4 regions of the Rahnella selenatireducens genome follow, and region 2 is predicted to be linked to each of the others. Evidence: predicted binding sites of a transcription regulator. Region 2 holds the regulator's gene; each other region holds the start of a gene.
The links. The regulator LexA, encoded in region 2, represses DNA repair genes until DNA is damaged. The targets are predictions, from matches to a motif close to TNCTGTATGTACATACAGNA.
Positions count from the first base shown of each region.

Region 1: sulA (SOS-induced cell division inhibitor SulA) is a predicted target of LexA. The motif match lies at 5,686-5,705, and genes of this name have one in related genera.
Region 3: ACLBVC_RS00320 (metal-dependent hydrolase) is a predicted target of LexA. The motif match lies at 3,091-3,110, and genes of this name have one in related genera.
Region 4: dinB (DNA polymerase IV) is a predicted target of LexA. The motif match lies at 1,964-1,983, and genes of this name have one in related genera.

Region 1 is NZ_JBKEZJ010000009.1:38,645-46,148, forward strand. Features, by position in the region: gene rmf (ribosome modulation factor) at 271-438, shown strand; gene fabA (bifunctional 3-hydroxydecanoyl-ACP dehydratase/trans-2-decenoyl-ACP isomerase) at 583-1,101, opposite strand; gene ACLBVC_RS15685 (AAA family ATPase) at 1,170-2,936, opposite strand; gene matP (macrodomain Ter protein MatP) at 3,147-3,605, shown strand; gene ompA (porin OmpA) at 3,727-4,803, opposite strand; gene sulA (SOS-induced cell division inhibitor SulA) at 5,159-5,665, opposite strand; gene ACLBVC_RS15705 (TfoX/Sxy family DNA transformation protein) at 5,882-6,514, shown strand; gene yccS (YccS family putative transporter) at 6,540-7,504, opposite strand, start outside.
Region 2 is NZ_JBKEZJ010000018.1:29,222-36,725, forward strand. Features, by position in the region: gene ubiC (chorismate lyase) at 1-136, shown strand, start outside; gene ubiA (4-hydroxybenzoate octaprenyltransferase) at 166-1,044, shown strand; gene plsB (glycerol-3-phosphate 1-O-acyltransferase PlsB) at 1,131-3,611, opposite strand; gene ACLBVC_RS21690 (diacylglycerol kinase) at 3,750-4,118, shown strand; gene lexA (transcriptional repressor LexA) at 4,238-4,846, shown strand; gene ACLBVC_RS21700 (CsbD family protein) at 5,236-5,445, shown strand; gene zur (zinc uptake transcriptional repressor Zur) at 5,640-6,149, opposite strand; gene ACLBVC_RS21710 (ROK family protein) at 6,249-7,445, opposite strand.
Region 3 is NZ_JBKEZJ010000001.1:60,737-68,240, reverse strand. Features, by position in the region: gene kdgR (DNA-binding transcriptional regulator KdgR) at 75-866, shown strand; gene ACLBVC_RS00325 (L-cystine transporter) at 942-2,333, opposite strand; gene ACLBVC_RS00320 (metal-dependent hydrolase) at 2,515-3,072, opposite strand; gene kduD (2-dehydro-3-deoxy-D-gluconate 5-dehydrogenase KduD) at 3,225-3,986, opposite strand; gene kduI (5-dehydro-4-deoxy-D-glucuronate isomerase) at 4,063-4,899, opposite strand; gene hxpB (hexitol phosphatase HxpB) at 5,203-5,868, opposite strand; gene ACLBVC_RS00300 (YniB family protein) at 6,075-6,626, shown strand; gene ACLBVC_RS00295 (fructosamine kinase family protein) at 6,731-7,504, opposite strand, start outside.
Region 4 is NZ_JBKEZJ010000013.1:7,583-15,086, reverse strand. Features, by position in the region: gene pepD (beta-Ala-His dipeptidase) at 1-851, shown strand, start outside; gene dinB (DNA polymerase IV) at 891-1,949, opposite strand; gene dpaA (peptidoglycan meso-diaminopimelic acid protein amidase) at 2,231-2,956, shown strand; gene ACLBVC_RS19125 (class II glutamine amidotransferase) at 2,927-3,694, opposite strand; gene lpcA (D-sedoheptulose 7-phosphate isomerase) at 3,721-4,302, opposite strand; gene fadE (acyl-CoA dehydrogenase FadE) at 4,571-7,039, shown strand; gene ACLBVC_RS19110 (carbohydrate porin) at 7,114-7,504, opposite strand, start outside.

The DNA of each region.
Region 1 (7,504 bases), on a different contig from region 2:
TTTTAAGCTTAATATTTTTTAAGTTAAAGACAAAAAATCCCGGTTTCTGATTTTTCAGACACCGGGATTTTTTTAGGGCGATCAGCCAGATGAGCCTTTCGCTGGCGCGATTAGTTTGTGCGCAATCGAATAATATAGCTCATGAATATGACATTGGCGTGAATTTTGCGCATTGACCTCGCCTGTGATTGCGGCTATTTGTTAGGTGTGGACGCAGATGCGTACCACTGTTTTCTTTCCACCTGACCTGAATAATGAGGGATACAAGGCATGAAGAGACAAAAACGCGATCGCCTGGAACGGGCACAATCACGTGGATATCAAGCAGGTATTGGCGGACGCTCTAAGGAGATTTGTCCGTACCAATCATTAGATGCCCGATCACACTGGCTCGGGGGTTGGCGACAAGCCATGGAGGACAGGGCCGTTACCGCTTAAGCGGCTCCCCTGTCAGAATAAGGAACGACCTCCGCTGCGCGCGGAGGTTTTTGTTTGTGGCTCTCTCCGCTGAACTTTAAAAGACCATAAAAAAAACGGCGAGCGCAAGGCTCACCGTTTGTCTGGCATGAAGTGAAAGGGCTGTTAGAACGCGGCAGCGTCTTTGAACAGGCCGACTTTCAGATCCGTTGCGGTATAGATAACTACGCCATCAACCAGAACTTCACCATCTGCAACACCCATGATCAGTTTACGGTTGATCACGCGTTTGAAGTTCAGGCGATAAGTGACAAGTTTTGCCGTCGGCAATACCTGACCGGTGAATTTCACTTCACCCACACCCAGTGCGCGGCCTTTGCCTTCGCCACCGAGCCAGCCCAGATAGAAACCGACCAGCTGCCACATTGCATCCAGACCCAGACAACCCGGCATTACCGGATCACCGATGAAGTGGCAACCAAAGAACCACAGGTCCGGATTGATATCTAATTCAGCTTCAACATAGCCTTTGCCATGGGTGCCGCCATCTTCCTGCATCTTCACGATGCGGTCCATCATCAGCATGTTGCCTGACGGTAATGGAGGGCCGCCTGCGCCAAACAGTTCACTGCGGCCGGAAGCTACGAGGTCTTCTTTCGTATAGGAATCGCGTTTATCTACCATGTTCTATGTAAGCCTTATTTTATTGAAGGGCGAAGATTAGCGAACAGCTGTAAGCTGAACAACTCCGATCAGCTGTGGTTGAACCAGTTCAACCAACGAAGAGGCCACGGATAACGCGGGCCGCCCTGAGACGTGACCAGCGCAATACGTTGCTGAATTAATCCCAGCAAACTCGGACGCTCTTCCTCAGCTTCTCCTTCGTTGAAGTAAATCAGTCCGGTCAGGATAGGCAGTGCTTCGTCTGCGCTATCAACTGCCCATAAGTGAAACTGGCCTTCGCGAACGGCGTCAATCACCTGCGGATGCAGGCACAAATTACGCACGTTGCTGGTAGGCAGAATGACCCCTTGTTTACCGGTCAAACCGCGACGCTGACAAACCTCGAAGAAACCTTCGATTTTTTCGTTCACGCCACCAATAGGTTGCACATTCCCAAACTGGTCGACAGAACCGGTCACCGCAATTTGCTGGTTAATCGGCTGCATCGACAGCGCACTGATCAGCGCACAGAGTTCAGCAAGGGAAGCGCTGTCGCCGTCCACTTCACCGTAAGACTGCTCGAACACAATCGAAGCGGAGAAGGGCAGAGGCTGGTCGAGTTCTAACTCGGATATCAGGAAGGCCTGCATAATCATCATGCCTTTCGCATGAAGATTGCCGCCTAATTCTGCTTTGCGCTCAACGTCGGTAAATTCGCCGTCACCGGTGTGTACGACACAACTAATGCGTGAAGGTTCACCCAACGCGCGCGGGTGTCCCGGGTATTCCAGTACGGACAGCCCGTTAATTTGCCCGACCACTTCGCCCTCAGTTTCGATGCGAATCTGGCCCAGTTCGATTTCGTCCTGCATGCGTTCCTGCAGATAGCTCTCACGCCATGCACGCGCGCTGAATGCCGCCTCAAGCGCTTTGGCACTGAGCAGTTCATCTTCATTATAGAGCGCCGCTTCGCTGAGTTGCGTGTTCAGCCAGACCGGATCGAGCGTCAGACTGCCCTGATCGGTGCTGTGGCGGATTGCCAGCTTAAAGAATTCGGGCCAGGCGTCAGCGGCAAGGCGGGGAATTTCCAACTCATCGGCCAGCGTATTGACATAACCACACCAGGTTTCCATGTCGCTTTCTTCGGTCAGCGGCAGGTCGGCTTCAAACTCGCCATAAATGGCAGAATCCATCAGCTCCGGTTCCATATCACTCAGATCGCCCAAAGAGAGGCGGTCGCCGACTAAAATCAGACGGAGATCCAGCGGCATTGGCGGAATGGTAACAGGCAACGGTTTCGTCTCATCCGGGGAAACCCAGTGATACATGCCTTCGGTGATCATCTGTTTCAGGCGCAGCCACATCAGCGGTTGAGCGATAAGCGTGCGGATAGAAAGTACCAGAACACCGCCATTGACCTGATGAACCAAACCGGGTTCAAGCTGGATGAGATCTTTATGCACACGAACACAGCCAAACAACTGCTCCGGCTCTAACCATTCGCGGTACTGACAGGTGAACTTCGCGGCAAAGGCATCTTCCGCCGATTTTGCAGCGAGCAGGGTGACCTTACTGCCTTCAATATGATAGCGGTTACCTGACACTTCAGTGATTTCAGGCAACAGGTCGCTGACCGCCTGAGCAATGCGTGACAAATACTCACGATTTTCCTGCGCCTTAAGTGTCATAAAGCGAGGACGTGAGCGGGGGTGACAAAACAGCGTTAAACCATTTTCCAGCCGGGGCTGTGTTCCAGCGAAATCGACAGGGGCTAACTGGGCTGCCGTTGCAAATATTGCCTCATAAGGCGCGGAGTCAGGCAGTAAAAGCTGCCAGTCAAGTCGGTTATTGGTCAATGTGTTAGCTGTTTTCTATAAAAAGGGAAAGAGCGATTATACAAGAATAAATCCGGCTGCATACAATGAGAGTCGCGACTGAATAGGTCTTAGTGCACATTGCTGAACAGGTGCGCAAAAAATGGACAGTATATGCTGAGTTTTTTGGGGTGAAAATTGAGATAAAGCTGTTATGCTTAGTAAAGTTACGTGGTCACCGAAGAGTTCACGATGAAATATCAGCAACTGGAAAATCTTGAAAGCGGTTGGAAATGGAAGTATTTGGTGAAAAAACATCGGGAAGGTGAGCGTATCACCCGCCATCTCGAAAACAGTGCCGCTCAGGAATCCGTGAATCAACTTCTCAGTTTAGAAAATGAACCTGTTAAGGTTGCGGACTGGATTGTAAATAATATGAATCCGGCGCTGGAAAATCGTCTTAAACAAACTATTCGTGCACGCAGAAAACGTCATTTTAATGCCGAACATCAGCACACCCGTAAGAAATCCATCGATTTAGAATTCCTTGTCTGGCAGCGTCTGGCAGGGCTGGCACAGCGCCGCGGCGCAACCTTGTCTGATACCATCATTCAGTTGCTTGAAGACGCTGAACGGAAAGAGAAATACGCCAACCAGATGTCTTCACTCAAAGAAGACCTGCAGCAAATCCTCGGTATACAAGATCTCTGATCCTTTTTCTTAATTGGGCTGAAGACCCTCACCGCTGTATTCCATTCGCTGAATTCAAAGCATAAAAAAACCCCGCCGAAGCGGGGTTTTTGATATCTGTCGTTAAAGCTAAAGAGTGTTATTAAGCCTGTGGCTGAGTAACAGTATCTTTGTAGCCTTTAACTTCGATTTCAACACGACGGTCTGGTGCCAGGCAGTCGATCAGAGCAGCACGGCCTTTAACGGAGTCACAGGTAGAACCAGTAACTGGGTTAGATTTACCTTGACCTTGTGCAGAGATTTTGTTCGCAGGGATACCTTTAGATACCAGGTAATCCACTACGCTCTGTGCACGTTGCTCAGACAGTTTCTGGTTGTATTGTTCTGAACCGATACGGTCGGTGTAACCCAGAACGATAACTGAACCGTCTTTAGGATCGATTGAACTCAACTGGCTGTACAGCTGATCCAGAGCCTGTTGGCCTTCTGGTTTCAGAGTGGCTTTGTTGAAGTTGAACAGAACGTCAGACTTCAGAGTGAATTTCTTAGTTTCCACAACTGGAGCTGGAGCTGGAGCCGGTGCAACAACTGGTGCTGCAACATCATCCTGACCGAAACGGTAAGAAACACCTACAGACAGCATGCCGTTGTCTGGACGTGCGCCAACAGTCTGCGCGTCGCCGATGTTGTTAACCCACTGGTAATCCAGACGGGTAGCCCAGTTTTTGGTCACTGCGTATTCAACACCCACTGCTGCCAGTGGAGAAACGCCAGTGTCGTGGTCGCTTACGCGGCCAGCAGCACCGTTGTCGAAGGCACCTTTAGAATCTGCACGCCAAACCATACCACCCAGACGGGTGTACAGGTCCAGATCGTCAGTCAGCGGGTAGCTCAGTTTAGCAGCCAGCTGAACGCCCTGTGCTTTGAACGCGCCGTTGTTTACGCTGCCTTTAGAAGGCATGCGGCCAAGCCAGTCATATCCCATTTCAAAGCCCAGGTATTGGTTCGCTTGGTAACCCAAGAACGCACCTGCACCCAGTTGGCTTTCGTGGGTAGGGCCGTTGCCGATACCTTCGTAAGCATTTGCGAAACCAGTGTCATGGTATTGGGACCAGCCCAATTTACCACCGGTATACCAGGTGTTATCTTTAGGGGCGGCTTGCGCTACGGTAGCGAAACCTGCCAGTGCCACTGCTAATGCGATAGCTGTCTTTTTCATTTTGCGCCTCGTTATCATCCAAATAGGCAATTGAGCTTTAAGCTTTAAGCCCTTGGTTAAAATCCTTACGCCAAGATTCTTGCTTCAATTAAGAACTTGCCACTTTACGTTGGCATTATAGAGCAACCTTGGCGTTGTAAAGTCTACAACGTGGCGCGAAACTTACAAGCTTGAAGTGTTAACACCGTGGAAAAAAAGGGAAAAACGTACACATTTCTTAACGGCTTTGACCAATTGTTGACAAAAACTGGAGATAATCTGAGGTCGGAATACCCATTTTTACTGGGTTTGAAGCCGGTTTCAGCACAAATCACTAAGTTCCGTACTATTTTTGTAGGAACATTCCTATTTTGAACTAATGGTATACAGAAGAGTGAATTTTTACGGTGGAGTGATGTCCACTAGCTGAATTCTGTTCATTTGTTGGCTTCATAATGAACCCGTATGACCCTCCATGACGCGCTGCAATTTGCAGTCTTTCTCTTTCTGAATCATTCAAATCGGGCAACCACCCAAGCACTACACTGTAGTTACCGGTCAGCAATGCTTTTTCCATCGCATCAACCGTCGACATCGCGGTGATCTGATTAACCTGGACCATTTTATCGACTGGCAAACCTGACTGCGATAACCAGTGACGGCTTACTTTTTGCTGAGGTGTGAGCCACAACAACCAGCGTGATTGCATACCTAAATGTTGCAGTAATGGCAGAAGTAACTGCGCAAACGCTGGCTGGCTCGCACTATAAACGAACTCAGTGATCAGACCATTATTCAAGGACGCTGACGAATTTACCTGTGTATGAGCGACGGGCAAAGCAGGCTGACTAAAATGATGATTTATAAGATGTTGAGTGCGCATAGTGATATACCCCAGTAGGTTACTGTATGAATGTACAGTACTCTGGCGGTGAACAAAGATCAACCCAATTTTTCCAAGACATCTCGCAAATTTTGAAGGGAATAACCTTCAAGTGCATTTTATGTTTGTTGCGCCTACTGACATTGCGTATTTTGCTTTTAGCTATACGGGTAACTCAAACTGGATGTAAGGAATGAATATGAAAAGGATAACGCAATGATAAATCAGTCAAAAAAAAGAGTGCTTGAGTGTATGGCAATTTTTGCTCCTCTGGGCAAAATCCGCACTCGGACCCAGTTCGGTGGCTTCAGTTTATCTGCCGATGGGGCGATGTTTGCACTGGTTTCAGATGGAGATTTATATCTGCGGGCCAGTGCTGAAACGGAAGCACATTTTTGTCGGAAGAAGATGGAAAGATTGATTTATCGTAAGCGCGGAATGGATGTGAGGTTACGTTATTTCAAGGTGAATCCGGCACAGTGGGAAGATCCGGATGTCGTACGAAAGCTGGGCAAATATTCACTTAAGGGAATGCTGCGTGAAATTGAAGTGCGCAAAAATAATGAAGCCGGGCGACTTAAAGATTTACCGAATCTCTCTCTGGCTCTGGAAAGACTGCTGTGGCAGGTGGGGATAACAAACTCGGGAGACCTGCGTACGCAGGGGGCATGTAAAACTTACCTGAAGCTCTGTGCTATGAAAAAAAAGAGCCTGGGTCTAAATTTGTTAATGGCGCTGGAAGGCGCCATTTTGGGATTTCATGAGGCTGCTTTGCCGATGGCGTCCAGAGACATATTGACCCAGTGGTTTAACCATCAGCAAGAACAACCTGCCGATACGATGCACTGAGTTTTACCGGCCTCTGGTCGGGCCATCAATCATGGCTCTGAACGGGCAGAATTTTACTGTTAAGACTGGTGAGCTCAGGAAGATGGGCCACCAGCAATCCGATTTGCTGCAAGACGAGTTGCTCTTTGCTATCGGAATCGGGTGTCCGCATCTGAATCCTTGCCGTGAGTTGCTCAAGTGCTTTTTGTATTCGCCCGGCTTCAGAAGGCAAATGGTGTAATGCGCCATCAACACAGCAGGCTGCGTCGTCAAGCAGGTTCAGGGTTTCGGTATCACTGAGTTTTTCACGATGCGCACCCAGTGCTGATATGTAACTCAGCATTGTGTGATTCAGGCACAGCAAACGAAATGCCGCTTCCAGCGTCGCAGGATCGTTATTCTTCTCCGAACTCATGTTCGATACTACCGACGCCAGTTCCGCATCGCAGTTATGCGCGTCACGACGTGCCAGACGGTAATCGAGACTGTTGTCCTTGCCCTGATGGTATTGCACCAGAATTGCATCCAGATAACGGCAATTGGCGTCGAATGTTTTGCTGACGACTTTATCAATCTGCCTGAATTTCCAGTCAGGCCAGATATATGTCACGGCGGCCCACGCAATCGCACAACCAATCAGCGTATCAATGATTCGGGGAATGGCTATCTCAAAACCTTCACCCAATAAGTTAAAGCACAGCAATACCAGCAGGGTGATGAACATCGTTGCCTGCGCGTATTGCACTGTGCGGAATGCAAAGAACAATAATCCACTGATCACAATCAGGATCATTTGCCCTTCAACCGACGGCACGAAGTACAAAATCGGAATGCCGAGCGCGATCCCGGCCAGTGTGCCAATAATCCTCAGCGCCAGCCTGCGTCGGGTTGCGCTGTAGTTTGGCTGGCAGACAAACAGGCTGGTCAGCAAAATCCAGTAACCGTGGCTCAGGCCGCTGACCTGTATAAATACGTAGCCGATAAACAGCACTACCGACATGCGCACCGCAT
Region 2 (7,504 bases):
ATTAAATACTGAGCAGGGCAGTTTATGGGCGCGTCGCTCGCGGCTTTGCCTGTCGGATAAGCCCCTGCTTTTGACGGAAATTTTTCTGCCGGACTCGCCGGTTCACCGCCCTGAGGGCAAAGTGGGCGAGGCATGAGCCAAACCAATCCACAAGGAGAACAGAGAGTGTCAGGAAGTATGACTCAGGGCACCTGGCGGGATTACTGCCGCCTGATGCGCATTGATAAGCCGATAGGTTCCTTGCTGCTGTTGTGGCCGACGCTTTGGGCGTTGTGGCTGGCCGGTGAGGGCGCGCCTTCTGCCAAAATTTTACTGGTCTTCGTGCTGGGCGTTTTTTTCATGCGCGCGGCGGGTTGTGTGGTGAATGACTATGCGGACCGTAAATTCGACGGACACGTAAAACGTACGGCCAACCGCCCGCTGCCGAGTGGTGCGATCACCGGGAAACAGGCAAAAATCTTGTTTGTTGGGCTGGTGCTGGTGTCCTTCCTCTTGGTTCTGACGCTGAACCGGATGACCATTTTGCTGTCCCTCGCGGGGCTGGCGCTGGCATGGGTTTACCCGTTCATTAAGCGGGTCAGCAATCTGCCGCAGTTTGTGCTGGGCGCGGCGTTTGGCTGGGCAATTCCGATGGGTTACGCCGCTGTCAGCGGGACGTTACCATTAAGCTGCTGGCTGATGTTTATCGCGAATATTTGCTGGACGGTGGCTTACGACACGCAATACGCGATGGTCGACCGTGATGATGATTTAAAAATTGGCGTGAAATCCACGGCGATTTTATTTGGCCGTTTTGACACGCTGATTATCGGCCTGTTGCAGCTGGCAACGCTGGTTCTGATGGGCATTATCGGGCATCTTTCCCAGCTTGGCGCCCCGTTCTGGTGGTCATTAGTGCTGGCCGCTGCGCTGTTTGTTCACCAGCAAAAGCTGATTGCCAAGCGTGAGAGAGATGCCTGCTTCCTTGCTTTTCGCCAGAATAATTACGTGGGGCTGGTGCTGTTCCTTGGCATCCTGATGAGTTTATCTGCTTTCAGCTTCTGAGCCTTTCAGGCAATAAAAAAACGCCCGGTCTTTTATAAGCCCGGGCGTTTTGCTTTATGGCATTACCGCAATGATTTTAACGTCAATCAGTGGTCGGTATCGCGCACATCCATCTTCGGCTCAGCCGGAGGTTCGGTCGCCTGAGGCAGCTCAGAAGGCATACCGGCGCTTTCAATGGTGAGTTTGATATCCGGCGTCATCAGATCGCTGAGCATGTTGTAAATCTCACGCGTCTGTTCCTGAATCGCATCGCCGCTGTCGCTGATATACCCTTCAGCGCGCAGTGTGCCGACCAGCGTGGAGAATACCGCTTTGTCGAAGAATTCAGGGGCATTAATGCCGTGCAGCACGGATAAACGCTGCGCCATGATCCGGCTCTCTTTTTCCAGCGCACCGCGGTTGATGCTTGGATTATTGGTGAGCAGGGAGAATGTAATCGCGTAGCGTTGCAGCGTTTCGCGGACACCCGCCGCCAGCAGTTGCAGCGTGCGGATGCGCGCCGGGTTCAGCGTCAGTTCGTCGTCTTCCAGATGAATGATCTGCTGACGCGCCAGTTCCAGCGTCAGAATATCCAGCACGTGCGGAAGTTCCGATTTATCGAAATGCATAAACAGTTCAGCTTTCAGCATCGGATAAATCAGTTCGACCTGACGCAGCAACTCAGCACGACTCACATGACGGTGGTGCATCACGATGCTTGAAATCAGCGACGGCAGAACCAGCATATGGTGGATGTTATTGCGGTAATACGTCATCAGCACCGCTTGTTCGCGCGGCAGAACGATGATGTCGCCGATATTGTCTTTCTCGACCTGGAACTTGTTCATGTTCAGGGCGTGATCGAGCAGTTGGTCGGCAGTCAGATCAGGCACCGTCGAATCGGCGTTATACGGCACGTTGCGCAGCAATTGCAGATAACAATCAATCTGCTCGGTCAGCTGTTCGCGGGTCAATGAACGCTGACGCGATGCCAGCAGCGCGGTACAACACAGGTTCATGGCGTTTGCCGCCGCTGAGTTGTTGATGCGCACCATAATCTGTTCTGCCAGATCCTGAACCGTTGGCGTCAGCCAGCTCGGACGCTGCGCTTCGATAGGGTCGATCGCTTCACGCCAGGTTGGCACGTTCTGGTTCAGATACGTGGTCAGATGCAACGGTTCACCAAAGTTTACATAACCCTGACCAAGGTTACGCAGTTTGCGTAAACCGTTGAGCATCTGGGTCAGGCTTTCTTTCTCTTTGGTCGCTCCGCGCAACTCCTTGGCGTAAGTACCCACTTCCATCACGTGCTCGTAACCAATGTAAATCGGCACCAGAGTAATAGGACGGGAACCGCCGCGCAGCATGGCCTGAATGGTCATTGAGAGCGTACCGGTTTTCGGCTCCAGTAAACGCCCGGTGCGCGAACGTCCACCTTCAACAAAGTATTCGACCGAATAACCGCGGCTGAATAATTCGCCGAGGTATTCGCGAAACACTGTCGAATACAGTTTGTTGCCTTTGAACGTCCGGCGAATGAAGAATGCGCCCAGACGGCGGAAAATCGGACCTGCGGGCCAGAAATTCAGATTGATACCGGCCGCAATGTGCGGAGGCACCAGCCCCTGATGATAAAGCACATACGACAACAGCAGGTAATCCATGTGGCTGCGGTGGCAGGGCACATAAACGATTTCCTGTCCTTCGAGCGCAAGCTGACGCACACGCTCCGCGTTATTGACGTTGATGCCTTTATACAGGCGGTTCCACGTCCAGCTCAGCACGCGATCAGAAAGGCGCACGGCTTCATACGAGAAGTTAGCCGCAATCTCTTCCATCAGGGCGATGGCGTTTTGCTGGGCTTTTTCGTGTGAGATTTTCTTGCTGCGCGCTTCGTCCTCAATGGCTTTTTCAATCGCCTTGGATGCCAGCAGTTTATTGAACAAATCCTGGCGCGCCGGCAGACGTGGCCCGACCGCCGCCAGACGTTGGCGGGAGAAGTGCATACGCGCAACACGCGCCAACTTCTGGGCGATGGTTTTGTCGGTTCCGTGCTCGGTCGCCATATAACGCAGCGAAACGGTATTGGAGAAACGGACAAAACTGTCGCGGCCCAGCCACAGCACGGCGAAGAATTTCTGGATCCCATTCAGCACGCGCAGATGCGGCGTATCGTGGCCTTCGCGGCCTGGCGCACGGCCAAACATGACCGATACGGGCAGCATCTGAATGTCTAAATCCGGGTTATTACGGTGCAAATCCAGGTAATCGTGGAACAGCTTTACCGATTCCTGCTTGGGCGTGTAATAGGAGAAAACGCGCGGGCCTTCGGCAATAAACACATGGCTCGGCAGCAGCGTTCCGTCGATTTCCAGCGGAATAAGGGGATCAGGCAGATTTTGAGCCAGACACTGCGCACGCAATGTCAGCAAATCCGCTTTGGAGTTATAAGGCAATACGTACAGAATTGGCCGGGTCGGGTCTAAATGCAACTCGGTAACCGGATCTGAAGGTATGACCTTGCTCTTTACCAGCAATGAGAGTGGTAAATTCAATAATGTGTAATAAAGTCTACGCCAACCTGACATAAAAACGTGAAGCCTCTTGTTAGCCATTTCGCCGCAAGGATACCAGAAAGCTCAGACGAGATCTGTGGTGATGAGATACCATTAAACCGCTAAAATGCGCAAAACCCGCAGGATAATATTTCAAGGATCAGTAACAGAATGGCGAACCAAGTCACTGGATTTACCCGCATCTATAAAGCCGCAGGCTATTCCTGGAAAGGCCTCAAGGCCGCATGGCAAAACGAGGCTGCTTTTCGGCAGGAAGCCAGCGCTACTATCCCGCTAATTTTATTAAGTTTCTGGCTGGATGTGAGCAGCATAGAACGTATCTTGCTGATCGGCTCCGTCGTGCTGGTCTGTGTGACTGAATTGCTCAACAGTGCCATAGAATCTGCGATTGACCGCATCGGGCCTGAGTTTCACGTTCTGTCAGGCCGCGCTAAAGATATCGGTTCTGCCGCTGTACTGCTGACCATCATATTGGCGATTTTTGTCTGGGTCAGCATCTTTTGGCCGCGATGGTTCTGATTTGGAATCTGCATTCCAGGAATTGTCGTTATGCCCTGTTTTTATTCAATCTTAGGTTTTCATTGACCGTTTAGCTGTATATACTCACAGCTAGACTGTATAAACAACCAGGGGGCGGAATGAAAGCTTTAACGACCAGACAACAAGAGGTCTACGACCTTATTCGCGATCATATCTCCACCACCGGTATGCCACCGACCCGAGCAGAGATTGCGTCCCGTCTCGGGTTCCGTTCCCCGAACGCGGCGGAAGAACACCTGAAAGCGCTCGCGCGTAAAGGCGTTATTGAGATCGTTTCCGGTGCTTCGCGCGGTATTCGTCTGCTGATGGAAGAAGAAGAAGGTTTACCGCTGATTGGCCGTGTTGCTGCCGGTGAACCGCTGCTGGCTCAGCAGCACATCGAAGGACATTATCAGGTCGATCCGGCCATGTTTAAACCGAGTGCGGATTTCCTGCTGCGCGTCAGCGGGATGTCGATGCGTGATATCGGTATTCTGGATGGCGATCTGCTGGCAGTACACAAAACGCAGGATGTCCGTAATGGTCAGGTTGTCGTTGCACGTATTGATGATGAAGTCACGGTCAAGCGCCTGAAGAAACAGGGCAGCGTGGTTCAGTTGTTGCCTGAAAACAGCGAATTCCAGCCTATTGTGGTTGATTTGCGTGAACAGAATTTTAGCATTGAAGGTCTGGCTGTTGGCGTTATCCGCAACGGCGACTGGATCTAATCAGCGCTTAAGCACTACGTTGCAGGTGCGTTGGCCGCCTCTGACGCGCCTGTAAAATCAGTATCTCATCGTCCCGTTTTGGGGCGATGTTGTTTTAGGCATGACTCAGAAACTCTCCCGATAAAATCCTCTTTCTTACTGTTATCCGTTTCATTGCCTGTTCAAAGAAAATGCCGTGTTCGCTTCCTCTATGCCCTGAATTAGCGGCCTTTTTCAGTCAGACAGATTTCAATTCCACGTTATTTCCTGCTTTGGATTAATCCTAATAGTGGTTTTTATCCCTGTTTTGGGAAGACGAATCCGCATTCTCTACTAAGCTTTGAAGTGTTAAGGACGGGCTGCCAACAAACGTGCAGCTCTACAACCCAAGGTAACAGGAGATATTTATTATGAATAAGGACCAAGCCGACGGTAACTGGAAGCAGTTCAAAGGGAAAGTGAAAGAACAGTGGGGTAAGCTGACTGATGACGACCTGACAGTCGTTGAAGGTAAACGTGATCAGCTGGTAGGTAAGATTCAGGAGCGTTATGGCTATCAGAAGGATCAGGCCGAGAAAGAGCTCAAGGATTGGGAATCGAAAAACAAATATCACTGGTAACACGCGACTCCCCCTCGCGTATCAGTGACGTATCCTGAGTCATTGCTGCTCCTACCCGGAACACTTTCAGGATACGGGTACAAGGATGTACCCAACCTTCAATATCTTCCTTCAGCACCTTAAATTATCCGTTCAGCTGCGTGAAAACCCTTCCGCTTTAGGATTTTTAAAACCCATTCAAAAACAACTGTTTATCAACGTTTTTTCACAACAATGCTGTGGTCGTGTTCGCAATGATCGTGACTGTCGCAGGTTTCAACAACTTTGCATTCGGCACATAAGCCATGCGCTTCAACGACCGAATGACGCAACTCAAAACCGGATTCATGCGCCAGTTTCGCCAGACGTTCTTCAATGCCGTCAGTGGTTTTTTCCGTGACCAGCCCGCAGCGATCACAGATAAACAGCGCGGAAGTGTGGCTCGGCTCTTCGAAATGATGGCAAAGCACATAGCTGTTAGCCGATTCAACCCGATGAATAAACCCTTGTTCCAGCAGGAAATCAAGCGCCCGGTAAACCGTTGGCGGTTTGGCCTGTGGCTCGCTGACGCGCAGCAGATCCAGCAAATCATAGGCGCTGATTGCACCGGGTTGTTGCGCCATCAGTCGCAAAACTTCCAGCCGCTGCGGTGTAAGACGAACATTGCGTTGCTGGCAAAGTTCTTCAGCTTGTGAAAGTAATTTTTCTGGATTATTCAGGGTCATAGCAACATTCTCTGAGCGCAGATTGGGATAAATAGGCCACATCATGCAGCCATTCTTAATTTTATCATGCTTCAGCCAGATCGACGAATTATGCGCCGCTCAACCCGCCATACTTTCCAATGCCTTTTCCACATACAGATAGCCGATACCCATAATTTGCTGCTCGCGACTCAGCGTGCCGGGCGCGATGTGTGTCGCCAGCGTTTTAACGTGGTCGGTTCTGTCGAACGGGTTCAGTCCGCTCTGCACCCGCACGGCGTTGAGCCAGTCGTCGCCGAATCCGCAACTGCGGCCATACAGATAAATACGGTTAATGTTCAAAATATTGAGGAAGTTGTACAGGCTCAGCCCCAGCGCCCGCGCACCTTCCATCACCTGCGCGCAAAGTGCCGCGTCGCCCTGATGAAAGCGGTCAATCAGCTCCTGCGTGCCCGGTGTGCGTAGTGCCTGCGAAGGATTTTCTGCCGCGATAAGCTGGCGGGCTTTTTTCTTCAGCGCCGACAGCGAAGCCAGCGTTTCCAGGCAGCCGTAGCGGCCACAGGCGCAGCGGCTGCCCTGCGGATCGACAATCGTGTGCCCGAGTTGCCCGCTGCCGAACAGGCTGCCGCGATAAATCTGCTGATTGATCACGAAAGAAGATCCGATACCGTAATCGACGTTGATCACGCAAAAATCATGCTGTTCGTTCGCGTGCTGCCACTTCTCGGCCAGCGCCAGCATGATGCAGTCGTTATCCATCAGGATTTCGGTTTGCAACTTATCTTCAAGTAAATATTTAATCTCGATTTCGCCGGTCCACGGTGCCTGCGGCATGCGCTGAGATACGCCGGTGGTCGGGTTGACCTGGCCGTGGATCGCCAGCGCCAGCCGGATTTTGAGTCCGGGGAATTTCTTCCGATACCGATGAAAACAGGCCTCGATCTGCGCCAGCAGCGCTTCCGGCGTTTTGACCGCAATATCCGTCAGCTGATAATCACTCAACGGCAGAATCAGCCGGTTTACCAGAATACTCTCGATGCGATAAGGCGTGATGTTCATGCACAGGATCGTGCTGCCATCTGTGGCGACCTGATAACTGCCGCCGCCCAGCCCGCGGGAATGTAAATTCACCGGATTATGGGTGATCAGCCCGTTGTGTTGCAGATCATCAAGGATCTTGCTGATAGCCGGGATCGACAGATGTGAAAGTCGAGACAACATTGATTTACTTGTGTTTTTTTTCCGGTAAAGCAATGTCATCAGCACCTGTTTATTAAACTGACGTACCCGCGAATTGTTTAATCCTTCCATCGGCATTTACTAAACCCCGTTTACTGAATTGCGTGACCGTAGCGGATCCGCGCCTTTTGTACGTT
Region 3 (7,504 bases), on a different contig from region 2:
ATGCTTACCACTATAATAAAAACCACGTTCTATTTTTTTTGAAACAAAACTCACGCGAGCAGGTAATTCGTCCTATGGCTATCGCAGATCTTGATAAGCAACCCGATTCTGTTTCTTCCGTTCTGAAAGTTTTTGGCATTTTGCAGGCCCTGGGTGAAGAACGGGAGATTGGTATTACTGAACTTTCTCAGCGCGTTATGATGTCCAAAAGTACCGTCTATCGTTTTTTGCAGACGATGAAATCTTTAGGATACGTGGCGCAGGAAGGGGAATCTGAAAAGTATTCACTCACTTTGAAGTTATTCGAGTTAGGGGCGAAAGCGCTGCAAAATGTGGATCTGATCCGCAGTGCCGACATTCAGATGCGTGAACTGTCCCGTCTGACCCGCGAAACGATCCACCTTGGCGCGCTGGATGAAGACGGTATTGTCTATATTCATAAAATCGATTCGATGTACAACCTACGCATGCATTCGCGCATTGGTCGCCGCAATCCGCTGCACACTACCGCTATCGGTAAAGTGCTTCTGGCCTGGGGCGATAAAGCGGAAGTTAGCGCGTTGTTGCAGGAAATTGAGTTTACCCGCAGCACTGAAAACACCATTATGAATGCCGTTGATTTGCAGACTGCGCTTGATCAGGTGCGTGTGCAGGGTTACGGGGAAGATAACGAAGAGCAGGAACAGGGACTTCGTTGCATAGCGGTTCCCGTGTTTGACCGTTTTGGCGTGGTGATTGCCGGTCTGAGTATTTCGTTCCCTACTATCCGTTTCTCAGAAGAAAGCAAAGCGCACTACGTCGAAATGCTGCATACCGCCGCGCGCAACATCTCTGAGCAGATTGGTTTTCACGACTACCCGTTCTGAGTCTTTGGATAAATAACACAGATATAAAAAAACCGAAGCCATTGGCTTCGGTTTTTTGTTTTCAGTGAACCGGTATCAGCGATGAGCCAGTTCAGCGGTTTCTTCAGAATCCATCACCGCTTTGTCTGTCTGTTTTAGCAGCTGGCTGGTGATTGTCCCGGCAGTCATAGAACCACTTACGTTCAGGGCAGTACGACCCATATCAATCAGTGGCTCGACGGAGATCAACAGCGCGACCAGCGTGACCGGCAGGCCCATCGCCGGTAACACGATAAGTGCTGCGAAAGTCGCACCCCCGCCGACACCGGCAACACCGGCGGAACTCAGGGTGACAATCCCGACCAGCGTGGCAATCCAGACCGGATCAAACGGGTTGATGCCCACGGTTGGCGCAACCATGACGGCCAGCATTGTCGGATACAAACCGGCACAACCATTCTGGCCGATAGTGGCACCGAAGGATGCTGCGAAGCTGGCAATCGATTCAGGAATACCCAGACGACGAGTTTGCGCTTCCACGCTCAGCGGGATAGTGGCGGCGCTGGAACGGCTGGTGAACGCGAAGGTCAGCACCGGCCAGACTTTACGGAAGAATTTCGCCGGGTTAACGCCGGTGAAAGACAGCAGCACGGCATGAATCACGAACATAATACCCAGACCGAGGTAAGACGCCACCACGAAGCTGCCCAATTTGATGATGTCCTGAATGTTGGAACCGGCAACCACTTTGGTCATCAGTGCCAGAACGCCGTAAGGGGTCAGTTTCATGACCAGGCGAACCAGTTTCATCACCCAGGCCTGTAAGGTATCGATGAATGCCAGAACGCGCGGGCCTTTCTCTGCATCATCTTTAACCAGCTGAAGCGCCGCAACGCCAACAAAGGCGGCGAAAATCACCACGCTGATGATGGACGTCGGGCTTGCACCGGTGAGGTCAGCAAACGGGTTTTTAGGAATAAAGGAGAGAATAAGCTGTGGAACGCTCAGGTCAGCGACTTTGCCCACGTAATTGGACTGGATAGCGGTCAGTCGCGCGGTTTCCTGCGTTCCCTGTACCAGACCGTCTGCCGTCAGGCCGAACAGGCCGGTTACGAAAATCCCCACCAGAGAGGCGATAAGCGTTGTCAGCAGCAGAGTGCCAATGGTCAGAAAGCTGATTTTGCCCAGTGAAGAGGCATTATGTAATTTCGCCACTGCGCTCAGAATCGACACGAAGACCAGCGGCATCACAATCATTTGCAGCAGCTGAACGTACCCGTTCCCGACAATATTGAACCAGGTAATCGACGTTTTAAGAACCGGATCGTCAGAACCATAAATCAGTTGCAGTGCCAGGCCAAATACCACACCGAGAGCCAGACCTGCTAAAACTTTTTTTGCCAGACTCCATTGCTTATGGCGGGTTTGCGCCAGCAGCAAAAGGAGGGCAACGAAAACCACTACGTTAATCACGAGCGGAAAATTCATACCAGACTCCAAACTTATAATTTTTCAAACGGGTGTTCCCGAAAGGGACTGCACCATCCCATAGCATTGGGGTGAAGAATATCAGTTGGGTGTCCGATTATTTATATCCAAAAGGAATGCATTATAACTTTTCCTCCAAATTCGTATTGAAAATCGCCAGGTTGTCGGGTTTTCGTACGGTTCAGATGAAGAGTTTTAGAATATGGTTAAAAATGTCGGGATTGATTGCACCAATAATGGGCGTCCAGTCCGGCCAGAAAAGGGTTAATCCGACCAACAGCAGGCACAATGTTCGCTCCAGCTGATTACCTTTTTGGCTATTAATGAGGGGAAGACGGAAACGCCAGCGGCAAGGCCACAATAAAGGAACCCCGGCAGGCGTCAGCATATCGGCCAGAATATGGCTCAAATAGCCGATGATCATAGCGTGAAAGGCATCGATGGGGATCACCCAGTCGTGAGGGAAATGGGTGCGCAGAAGGAAAATTCCTCCGGCGACGGCAAGCAGGCTGTGCGTGAATCCACGGTGCCCGAAAGCCCGCGCGATCGGAGCAGAAATCCATTTCAGGCGCTGGCCAATCAGGGATTTGGGATGATCGATGTCGGGCAGCAGGCACGTGAGCAGGGACCCCGGAATAATATGCCACCAGTCACCGTGCGCCAGTTCCGGAGAAAGCTGTGCCTTTTTCGCAAATACTGCACAGGCAATTGAAAAAATGAGGTGGCCTTCCGCCGTCATGACGAGTCCGAACTGGATAACTGTTATTTTATCCAGTATAAGTGAAACTGTCACAATCTTGGAAGAGACACCCTGTAACTAATTGTCAACGGTATGATAAAAAAGGAAAAGGCGTATAAAAATACGCCTTTTCGCTGTCACTTATTGAACGGTTATCGTGCCAGCCATCCGCCATCAACGGCAATCGTATAGCCGTTAACGTAATCCGAGGCTTTCGACGCCAGAAACACCACGGGGCCCATGACGTCTTCCGGCAAACCCCAGCGTCCGGCGGGGATGCGATCAAGAATTTCTTTGCTGCGATCTCCGTCCGCACGAAGTTGTTCAGTGTTGTTAGTCGCCATATAGCCCGGCGCAATGGCATTAACATTGACGTCGTGTTTCGCCCACTCGTTTGCCATCAGCCGGGTGATGCCCATGACGGCACTTTTTGATGCCGTATAAGAAGGAACGCGAATGCCGCCCTGATAGGAAAGCATGGAAGCAATGTTAATAATCTTACCGCCGGTACCTTGTTTAATGAACTGCTTAGCCACAGCCTGAGACATGAAGAACAGCGTCTTGCTGTTCACTTTCATCACGTCGTCCCAGTTTTTCTCACTGAACTCGATAGCATCTTCCCGGCGAATGATACCGGCGTTGTTCACCAGAATATCGACATGGCCAAACTTACTGACCGCTTTTTCGATGAGTTCGGGAATGCCCGTAATGCTGCTCAGGTCAGCGCGAAGATCGAGAAACCGGCGACCGGTCGCCGTGATTTTTTCGGCTGTTTCGTTTGGCGCTGAAACGTTAATACCTACGATATCGCAACCAGCTTGCGCCAGTCCCAGCGCCATACCTTGGCCCAGTCCGGTGTTACAACCGGTCACGATTGCGACTTTGCCGCTTAATTCAAACGCATTGAGGATCATATTCAAAGTCTCTTTTGCACGGCACGTTCGCCATTAAAGGATGTTAGCTCTGCCGCCGAGCAGCAGAGCATAAGGGTTAGCGCAGTTCGCTGACTTTGACGTGATCCATGTCGTCAAATACCTGGTTTTCGCCGACCATTCCCCAGATGAAGGTATAGTTTTTCGTGCCTACACCGGAATGAATTGACCAGCTCGGCGAGATGACGGCCTGTTCGTTATGAACGAGTAAATGACGCGTTTCTTGTGGCTGCCCCATCATGTGAAATACGGCGGTTTCTTCTTCCATATTGAAGTAGAAATACACTTCCATACGGCGCTCATGGGTATGGCAAGGCATGGTGTTCCACAGGCTACCCTCTTCGAGTTTGGTTAATCCCATCGTCAGCTGGCAGGTTTCCAGTACGTCAGGCACGATAAATTTATTGATAGTCCGGCGGTTGCTGGTGGCTGCATCGCCAATAGTCTGTGGCGATGCTTCGGACAGCGTAATTTTTTTGTTGGGGAACGTCGTGTGCGCAGGGGCGCTGTTGTAGTAGAACTTGGCAGGTTTTACGGCATCAACGCTGCTGAATTCAACGTGCTTCGCGCCTTTGCCGACGTACAACGCTTCTTCATGACCAATCTCATAAGTTGTTCCGTCAACCACAATCAGCCCCGGTCCGCCGATGTTGATCACGCCCAGTTCGCGACGTTCGAGGAAGTAGCTCACACCGAGTTGCTTACCGACTTCATCACCTACCGAAACTGATTTTTCCGCGGGCATAACGCCGCCGACGATAATGCGGTCGATATGGCTGTAGGTCATGGTGTAGGTGTTTTTCTCGAAGATTTTCTCGATGAGAAATTCGCGGCGTAATTCTGCGGTATCCAGCGTTTTGGCGTGGTCGCTGTGAATGCTTTGACGAACTTGCATGTCGGTGCCTCTCATAGGATTGCAATGAAGAGGACTTGCCGGGCGAGTCTGACGGTTGCGTGGCAGTGACAGCGTACAGAAGCAGGAGAGCTCCCGGCTCGTCCTTGTTAAATGCAGCATAGGTTCATTGGCATATGAATTCAATAAAAATGAAATAACGTTTTATTTGTTTATGAGGCAGTTCAAGATTCGGGAAATTAAACGCAGGCCTGGAAAATGTGGCAGGGATAACCTGCAGTACGGCATGAAACAGGAGACGGCGCAGAAGCAGGGGCTCTGCGCCGGTTTGCCCGTGAAGATATCTCAGAGGATGTGTGCAGGCTCTAAAGCTTCAAGGGTCGCGAGCTTGGTGTCGGCCAGCGCCCAACGCGGATCTGCGTGATACTCACTGGCGGGAACAACAATCGAGCGCATGCGTGCGGCTTTCGTGGCAATCATTCCGTTAAAGGAATCTTCCAGCGTGACGCAGTTCAGCGGGTCAACCTGCAATTCACCAGCGGCGAGCAGATAAACTTCGGGATGCGGCTTACTATAAGGCAGTTTTTCTGCCGACGTGATCACCTGAAAATAGGATTGCAGGTTAAACATCTCAAGAACGGCCCTGAGCATAAATAAAGGAGACGCGGATGCGAGACCAATCTTCAGCCCGCTGTCACGACACAGCTCAAGTGCCTGGTTCACACCCGGCAGCAAAGGGCGCGTTTGTTCCACCAGTTCGATGGTGCGCGCGATGATCATTTTAGACACTTCGTCCTGCGTCGGCCCCTGCCATGGCAGCGTTTGATACCACATTCTGACCACCTGATCGACGCGCAATCCCAGCGTATCTGGCAGTAAATGTCGCTGGGAAATATCTACGCCGAGGCTACCGAAAACGTCCAGTTCTGCCTGAACCCAAAGTGGTTCAGAATCAATTAACAGACCATCCATATCGAAAATTGCTGCATTAACAGGGCGAACATAAGCCATGAAAGCGGACTCCGTAAAAGTGAATTGACGTTTTACTTTAACACCGCCGGTTCAGAGGGTGAAATCCGATACAGGAACGGTCAGGAAAACCGTCATCAGCGCTGTTTCAGGCAGGCAACGCCAGTAACTGATTAAAACATTGGGCGCAAAATACTTTCTGTGGGTAAACTTACGTGTTGCTTAAGGTGTCCAAACAAGGGGAATTCATGACGTACCAACAAGCCGGACGCGTGGCAGTGATTAAACGGATTGCAGGATGGATTATTTTTATTCCTGCGCTGCTTTCAACACTGATTTCATTGCTTAATTTTATTAATGAACACACTAAAACTGAGCAGGGCATCAATGCTGTCATGCTGGATTTCGTCCACGTGATGGTTGATATGGTGAAGTTCAACACCTCGTTTCTTAACGTTTTCTGGTACAACTCCCCCGTTCCCGTTTTGGGGCAGGGTGTGACCACCGCGAACATCGTGTTTTTTATTATCTACTGGCTGATTTTTGTCGGTCTGGCGTTACAGGCATCTGGCGCAAGAATGTCCCGTCAGGTGAAACATATCCGTGAAGGCATTCAGGATCAGCTAATCCTCGAACAGGCGAAAGGCGCGGAAGGGCGTACACGACCACAAATTGAAGAACGGATTGTCATTCCGAGACATACGATCTTGGTGCAGTATTTCCCGCTCTATATCTTGCCCATCGTTATTGCAGTCGTTGCCTATTTCGTTTTGAAATTATTAGGTTTAATTGCAGGTTGATCTGAGATTGGTTTTGTAACATCTAACTTATCTTTCTCAAAAACAAGGCCTGAATATTTTCATTATTCAGGCCTTGTTTTTTTATGCATAAAATATTTATCAGGCTAATTAATATCGTCGTGGAGAAGTCTTTCAATAGCGCGCTGGGCAACGACGAGATGCTGCCCTCCGAATAAATTACTGCGATTTAGCAGGTAATATAACTGGTAGATGGGTTGCCTTGAAATGAAGTCATCCGGAAGCGGCGTTTTGCTCTGATAACCGTCATATAATTGTGGCGGAACATTAGGATACAGCGGAAGCATCGCCAGATCGCATTCCCTGTCGCCCCAGTAACAGGCGGGATCGAAAATGACCGGGCCGTGTTCGGAAAGGCCACAGTTGTGCGGCCATAAATCGCCGTGTAATAAAGAAGGCTGAGGTTGATGGTTCTGTAAGCGGGCATGAACCATTGCTGTGATATCTTCGATATTGCCGAACGTCATTCCTTTTTCCGCCGCCAGTTGCAACTGCCAGCCAATACGCTGTTCGGCAAAGAATGTCGCCCAGCGCCGCTGCCAGCTGTTGGGTTGCGGCAGGGTCGCCAGCTCATTATCGAAATCAAGGCCGAATTGCAGCTGCTCGCTCCACTGGTGTAAGGCTGCAAGCTGCTGCCCCAAGATATAGGCGTTATGGGCATCCAGAGGTTTTTGCGGGATATATTCAAGCAGCAGAAAACTGTAATCACGATCGCTGCCAACGCCATAAACCTCAGGCACGCGAACTGTCTGACTTCGGGCAAGCAGGGCGAGTTGATCGGCTTCAGCCGCGAAAATAGGGAGCATTTCACGCGCATTGCACTTAACAAATACATCCCTGTCACCGTAGCTCAACCGCCA
Region 4 (7,504 bases), on a different contig from region 2:
TGAAACTGACGCTGAAAGGCCTGAAAGGCGGCCACTCCGGCGCGGATATCCACCTCGGTCTGGGCAATGCCAGCAAACTGCTGGTGCGCTTCCTGTCAGAACACGCCGATACCCTCGGCCTGCGCCTGCTGGATTTCACCGGCGGCACGCTGCGTAACGCCATTCCCCGCGAAGCCATCGCAACACTGGCGATTGCAGCCGATAAAGCAGACGCACTGAAAGCCGCTGCACAGGAATTCCTGGCAACGATTCAGTTCGAACTGTCTGCGGTTGAGAAGAAAATCGCTTTCGTCGTTGAAGCGGCAGAAAGCCCAGCGAAAGCGCTGAGCAAAGACAGCCAGTGCAAATTCATTGCACTGCTGAACGCGACGCCGAACGGCGTGATCCGCATGAGCGATGACGTTAAAGGCGTGGTAGAAACCTCCCTGAACGTCGGCGTTGTCACCATGAAAGATGACGAAGTGGCGATCAATAGCCTGATCCGTTCCCTTATCGACAGCGGCAAAGAATACGTCGTCAGCATGCTGAATTCGCTGAGCGAACTGGCAGGCGCGAAAAGCCTGGCAAAAGGTAGCTATCCTGGCTGGAAACCTGAGCCAAGCTCTCCGGTGATGACGCTGGTGCGTGAAACCTACGAAACGCTGTTCAGCAAAACCCCGAACATCATGGTGATCCACGCCGGTCTGGAATGCGGTCTGTTCAAAAAACCGTACCCGGACATGGACATGGTTTCCATCGGGCCAACCATCACCGGGCCACACTCGCCGGATGAGCAGGTTGAAATCGCCAGCGTTGAGCTGTACTGGAAACTGCTGACAGCACTGCTGAAAGCGATTCCTGAACGTAAGTAATTGTTTTAGCTCCTCCCCTTAAAAGGGGAGGAGCTACAGTCACTCCCACGGCAATAACAACTGCCGCTCTATCTGCGGATCCTGCAAGGTGACATGCAACCCGACCAGACGCACCCCCCGTCCGCCGCGCCGCTGTTCCCACGCTTCACGCGCCACTTTCAGTAAATCTTCTTTATTCAGCACCGGCCAGACGTGTTCCTGCGTGGTCTGCTGGAAATCATGGAATTTGAGTTTCACGCCCTGACGTGCGATGCGTAAATTCGGGCTGACACGGCTCAGGCGGGTTTGTAATTCAGGATATAACATTTCGATCAGCGCCACGCACTCTTCCCAGCTGTGGATATCTTCCGCCAGCGTGCGTTCAACACCGACCGATTTCCGCAACCGCTCGGCTGAAATTTCACGTTCGTCGATGCCCTGACAACGCTCCCAAAGCACGCGGCCAAATTTGCCGAACTGCTTAAGCAGCCTCGCTAAATCATAGCGCTGCACGTCGCCGCAGGTGATCAGCCCCTGCTCCTGCAATCGCTGGGCGGTGACTTTGCCGACACCGGGGATTTTACTCAGCGGCAGATCCAGTAAAAAAGCCTCAACTTTGTCTGGCGTAATCACAAACTGGCCATTGGGTTTATTCAGGTCTGAGGCAATTTTTGCCAGAAATTTGATAGGTGCAATGCCCGCCGAGGCCGTCAGATTAATTTCATCAAAAATCGCCTGACGGATTTCAGCGGCGATCAACGTTGCGGAGCCATTGCATTGGGTCGATTCTGAAACATCCAGATAAGCTTCGTCGAGTGACAGCGGTTCGATCAATGGCGTATAACGCGCAAAGATTTCGCGGATGTGGTTTGAGGCTTCTTTATACGCCTCCATTCTGCCGGGAATCACTTTCAGGTGCGGGCAAAGTTTGAGCGCCATTCCGGTCGGCATCGCACTGTGTACGCCGAATTTGCGTGCCGGGTAATTGGCGGTGCTGATGACGCCACGCCGGTCGCGGCTGCCACCGATGGCGATAGGAATGTCGCGCAGGGAAGGATCATCGCGCATCTCGACGGCCGCGAAAAAGCAGTCCATATCCACATGAATGATTTTACGCATAACCCTCCCCCAATGACTGTATAAGTATACAGTTGAATCAGGAGATTTCAAACACAGAAAATGACGGTTAATTTGGCTTAATTAATCACCATTAATGGCATCAGAAAGTATTTACATTTCCTGAAGCGAGAATTCAATATTTGGTGATTGCTAAAAAATTAATCAGTATTAATATGGCAACGTTTCAGACAGGCAGTACATTAGAAGAAAATCAGTGGCGGTCTTACAGGTAGTTCATCTGTAGACAAAATAATCAAAATTATTATCGAGCAGGACTTAGAATGATCAGAATCGCGCTGTTTCTTGCGATGCTCCTCAGTTTGCCTTTATTTACAGCAAATTACGCCGTGGCCAGCGAGGCTGTCCCGGTAAACGCGGCGCTTAAAAAACAATTGTTAGGTGCTCCCGTTTATATCCAGATTTTTAAACAAGAACGTAAACTCGAATTGTATGCGCAGCTCGACGGCGAATATCGTCTGATCGGCAGCTACGGCATCTGCGATTTTTCTGGCGGTTTAGGAAATAAACGTCGCGAAGGTGATTTTAAAAGCCCGGAAGGTTTCTACAACGTGGATATTCACCACCTGAAACCGGACAGCCGCTTTTATCGCGCCATCAACATCGGTTTCCCGAACGCCTATGACATCTCGCAGGGTTATTCCGGTAAGTATCTGATGATCCACGGCAACTGCAAATCTATCGGTTGCTATGCGATGACTGACGGTTATATGGATGAAATCTTCACCTACGTGCAGGCGGCCTTCCAGTTCGGCCAGCGCAACGTGCAGATCAGCATTTATCCGTTCAAGATGACCGATGCCAACATGCAGTCGCACAAAAACTCAAGCTACATCACGTTCTGGCGTCAGCTACAGCCGGGCTTTGCGTACTTTGAGAAACACCATCAGCCACCGAACGTCGTGGTGACTAACGGGCAATATGAAGTGCTGCAACCGTTGTCAAACATCCCGCTGCCTTCACAGCTGGCGTTCGCCCCGGTGAAATAATGCGAATTCACCTGGAGCAATTTTGTTCCAGGTTTCGTTTGCCGTCAGCGGTTGCGTGGCAATCACGGTGACGACATCATCCGGTGTCGTCTGCTGCTGAAAATCAATTTCAACATCCTGATCCAACAACGTTGCCTTTCCGAAAGGCGCCCGCCGCGTGATCCAGTGCAGATTGGTCGAACAATAGGCCATCACAAAATGCCCGTCCGATAACAGCATATTAAACACGCCCTTCTGCCGTAACTCATCCGCCAGCGACGCAATATACCGGAACACCGGCGGCCAGCTGGCCGGGCGGCGCGGATAACGCTGCGTAAGTTTATGCAACAACCAGCAAAATGCGTATTCACTGTCGGTTTGCCCGACCGGACGCAACGTGCCGGTATCCAGCTGGCGGTAACCGCGAAGCTGGCCATTGTGCGCGTAAGTCCAGTTATGGCCCCACAGTTCGCGGGTAAACGGATGGGTATTTTCCAGCGCCACTTCGCCACGGTTTGCCTGACGAATATGGGAAATCACCGCGCAGGATTTGATCGGGTATTCCTGAACTAGGCGGGCGATAGGCGAATTAAAACTCGGCATCGGATCTTTAAAAGTACGACAGCCATTCCCCTCGTAGAAGGTAATGCCCCAGCCGTCTTTATGCGGGCCAGTCCCGCCACCGCGCTGCACTAATCCACTGAAACTGAAGCAAATATCAGTTGGAACGTTAGCGCTCATCCCGAGCAATTCGCACATCTCCCGCCTCCTTTACAGCAAAGGCATTACGCCTTCGCCATCTCTTTTTCAATCAGAAGAATTAAAATATGGATCACTTTAATGTGGATTTCCTGCACGCGGTCAGCGAAGCCAAAGTGTGGCACGCGAATTTCCACGTCGGCAGAACCATCCATTTTACCGCCGTCTTTACCGGTCAGGGTAATGACTTTCATGCCTTTGGCGCGCGCGGCTTCAATCGCTTTGATCACGTTACCGGAATTGCCGGAAGTGGAGATGCCCAGCAGCACATCGCCTTTCTGACCCACGGCTTCCAGATAACGGGAGAAGATATATTCGTAACCGAAATCGTTGCCCACGCAGGAGATGTGGCTGACGTCAGAAATCGCAATCGCCGGGTAGCCCGGACGGTTTTCACGGTAGCGGCCGGTCAGTTCTTCTGCGAAATGCATGGCGTCACAGTGTGAACCGCCGTTACCGCAGGAAATCACTTTCCCGCCCGCCTTGAATGAATCGGCCAGCAGCACTGCTGCACGTTGAATAGACTCAATATTTGCCGGATCGCTGATGAATTTATTCAGCGTAGCAGCAGCTTCGTTCAGTTCAGTACGGATAATATCCTGGTACATAGCAGCCTCTTTTATGTCCATTTGCAGCCAGCTGTGGCTGGCCGATAGCAATAAAACTTTCCGCTGAGCAGTTTAACGGAAAGCCGAAACAGCGAGAAGCCAAGAAGCGGTAATGATTCTTATAGTTTCCGTTTTTGACGCTTCGTGCGGCCGGTTTGTGAGCTGCGTTGTAATTAGTATGTAAACACATTGATAAAGAAATGAGCATGAACTACAACCATTGTATCCCTACAACAGGTCAGACCTCCTACTACTCAGGAGCTTTACTATGATGGTTCTTAGCATTGTTGCATTTGTCGTGATCCTTGGTGTGTTGTTCTATCACAAGGTCAATCTTGCCTTTAGCAGCCTGATTTTACTGGCATTTACCGCTGTCATGGGCGCTATTCATCTGTGGACGCTGTGGCTGTTACTGCCGCTGGCGATTATCCTGCTGCCATTCAATGTGCCCGCACTGCGCCGCGCATTGTTCTCTGCGCCTGCACTTCGCACCTTCCGTAAAGTGATGCCCGCAATGTCACGCACGGAAAAAGAAGCGATTGAAGCCGGTACCACCTGGTGGGAAGGCGATCTGTTCGGCGGCAAGCCGGACTGGAAGAAATTGCAGGATTACCCTGAACAACACCTGACCGAAGAAGAGCAACGCTTTATCGACGGCCCGGTGGAAGAAGCCTGCCGCATGGCGAATGACTTTGAGATCACGCATGAACTGGCCGACTTGCCGCCGGAGCTGTGGGCGTACCTGAAAGAACACCGCTTCTTCGCGATGATCATTAAGAAAGAGTACGGCGGTCTGGAATTCTCCGCTTACGCTCAGGCCCGCGTGTTACAGAAACTGGCCGGTGTGTCCGGGATTCTGGCGATCACCGTCGGCGTGCCAAACTCCCTCGGCCCGGGCGAATTACTCCAACATTACGGCACTGAAGAACAAAAAGACCATTACTTGCCGCGTCTGGCGCAGGGTCTGGAAATTCCGTGTTTCGCACTGACCAGCCCGGAAGCCGGGTCCGATGCCGGTGCGATCCCTGATTTCGGTATCGTCTGTAAAGGCCAGTGGCAGGGCAAAGAAGTGCTCGGCATGCGCCTGACCTGGAACAAGCGTTACATCACGCTCGCACCAATCGCTACCGTGCTCGGTCTGGCATTCAAACTGAAGGACCCGGACCATCTGCTCGGCAGTGAAACGGATCTGGGCATTACCTGTGCGCTGATCCCAACGGACACTAAAGGCGTGGAAATCGGCCACCGCCACTTCCCGCTGAACGTGCCTTTCCAGAACGGTCCGACGCGCGGTAACGATATTTTCGTTCCAATCGATTACATCATCGGTGGCCCGAAAATGGCCGGTCAGGGCTGGCGTATGCTGGTGGAATGTCTGTCCGTGGGCCGCGGCATTACCCTGCCGTCTAACTCCACCGGCAGCCTGAAATCACTGGCGATGGCGACCGGCGCTTACGCGTACATTCGCCGTCAGTTCAAACTGCCTATCGGTAAAATGGAAGGCATCGAAGAACCGCTGGCGCGTATTGCCGGTAACGCTTATGTGATGGACGCCGCTGCAACGCTCATCACCAACGGCATTATGCTCGGTGAAAAACCGGCGGTGCTCTCGGCGATTGTGAAATATCACTGTACCCACCGTGGTCAGCGCGCCGTGATGGACGCGATGGACATCACCGGCGGTAAAGGCATCATGCTCGGTAAAAGCAACTTCGTGGCCCGAACCTATCAGGGCGCGCCGATTGCCATCACCGTGGAAGGCGCCAACATTCTGACCCGCAGCATGATCATCTTCGGTCAGGGTGCTATCCGTTGCCATCCTTACGTTCTGCGTGAAATGGCGGCGGCTGAGAAAAACGATCTGGACGATTTTGACCGCGCGCTGTTCGGGCATATCGGCCACGTAGGCAGCAACAAAGTGCGCAGCTTCTGGCTCGGTCTGACCAACGGCCGCACCAGCGATACGCCGGTTAACGATAAAACCGCGCGTTATTACCAGCACATTAACCGTCTGAGCGCGAACCTCGCGCTGCTGGCTGACGTGTCGATGGGCGTGCTGGGCGGCAGCCTGAAACGTCGCGAACGTATTTCCGCCCGTCTCGGCGATATCCTCAGCCAGATGTATCTGGCGACGGCGACCCTGAAACGCTTTGATGAAGAAGGTTGCAACGAGGCCGATTTACCGCTGGTTCACTGGGGCGTGCAGGATTGTCTGCATCAGGCCGAAGTGGCTATCGACGACCTGCTGCGTAACTTCCCGAATGCGTTTGTGGCGGGCGTGATGCGCCTGGTGATTTTCCCGCTGGGCCGTTCGCACGCAGCCCCGTCGGATCGTCTGGATCACGAACTGGCGCGCATTCTGCAGGTGCCTTCTGCGACCCGCAGCCGCATTGGTCGTGGTCAGTATCTGACGCCAAGCGAGCACAACCCGGTCGGGCTGCTGGAAGAAGCGTTGCTGGATATATTGGCCGCCGAGCCGGTGCATAAACGTCTCTGCGATGCGATGGGTAAAAAACTGCCGTTCACCCGTCTGGATATTCTGGCGCAAAAAGGTCTGGATGCCGGTCATCTGAGCGCCGACGATGCGCGGATCCTCAGCCGTGCGGAGGAAAGCCGTCTGCGTTCCATTAACGTCGATGATTTTGAGCCACACGAACTGGCCGCGAAAAAGCAGGACGTGGAGGAAGAAAGCGCAAAAAAGGATGACGCCAAACCGCGCCATACCGAAGCCGCTTAATCCTTAAAATTCACGGTTAAAAAAAGCCTGAGTGTTTACGCACTCAGGCTTTTTCATTTCCGGATGACGGGTAATCAGAAGTAATACTTGAATCTTACACGGCCGCCGTACCGCTGATCGCTGTCATTATCGTTGCTGTAATGTTTATCCGCTTCCAGCATCGACACGTACGCGCCCAGATAGACATTGAAGTTCTTCATGTCCATCACGTTCGGGATGAGATAACTGGCGTGAATGGTATGAATATCGTAGCTGCCCGGCTCGTTGAACCAGTCATCACCGGCGTTTTCATTATTCATTGGCCGTAAACCGTTGGCATTAAACTCTTCAATGCGGTTGTGCGCGTAGATGTAACCCAGCTCGATGTTTTTCCACAACGCATTGGTGCCGACCGTGAAATCTTTCTCGTCGGAGGCGTCCATGTACGCCGTACTCAGGTTCGCGACAATGCCGTTTTCCGGATCC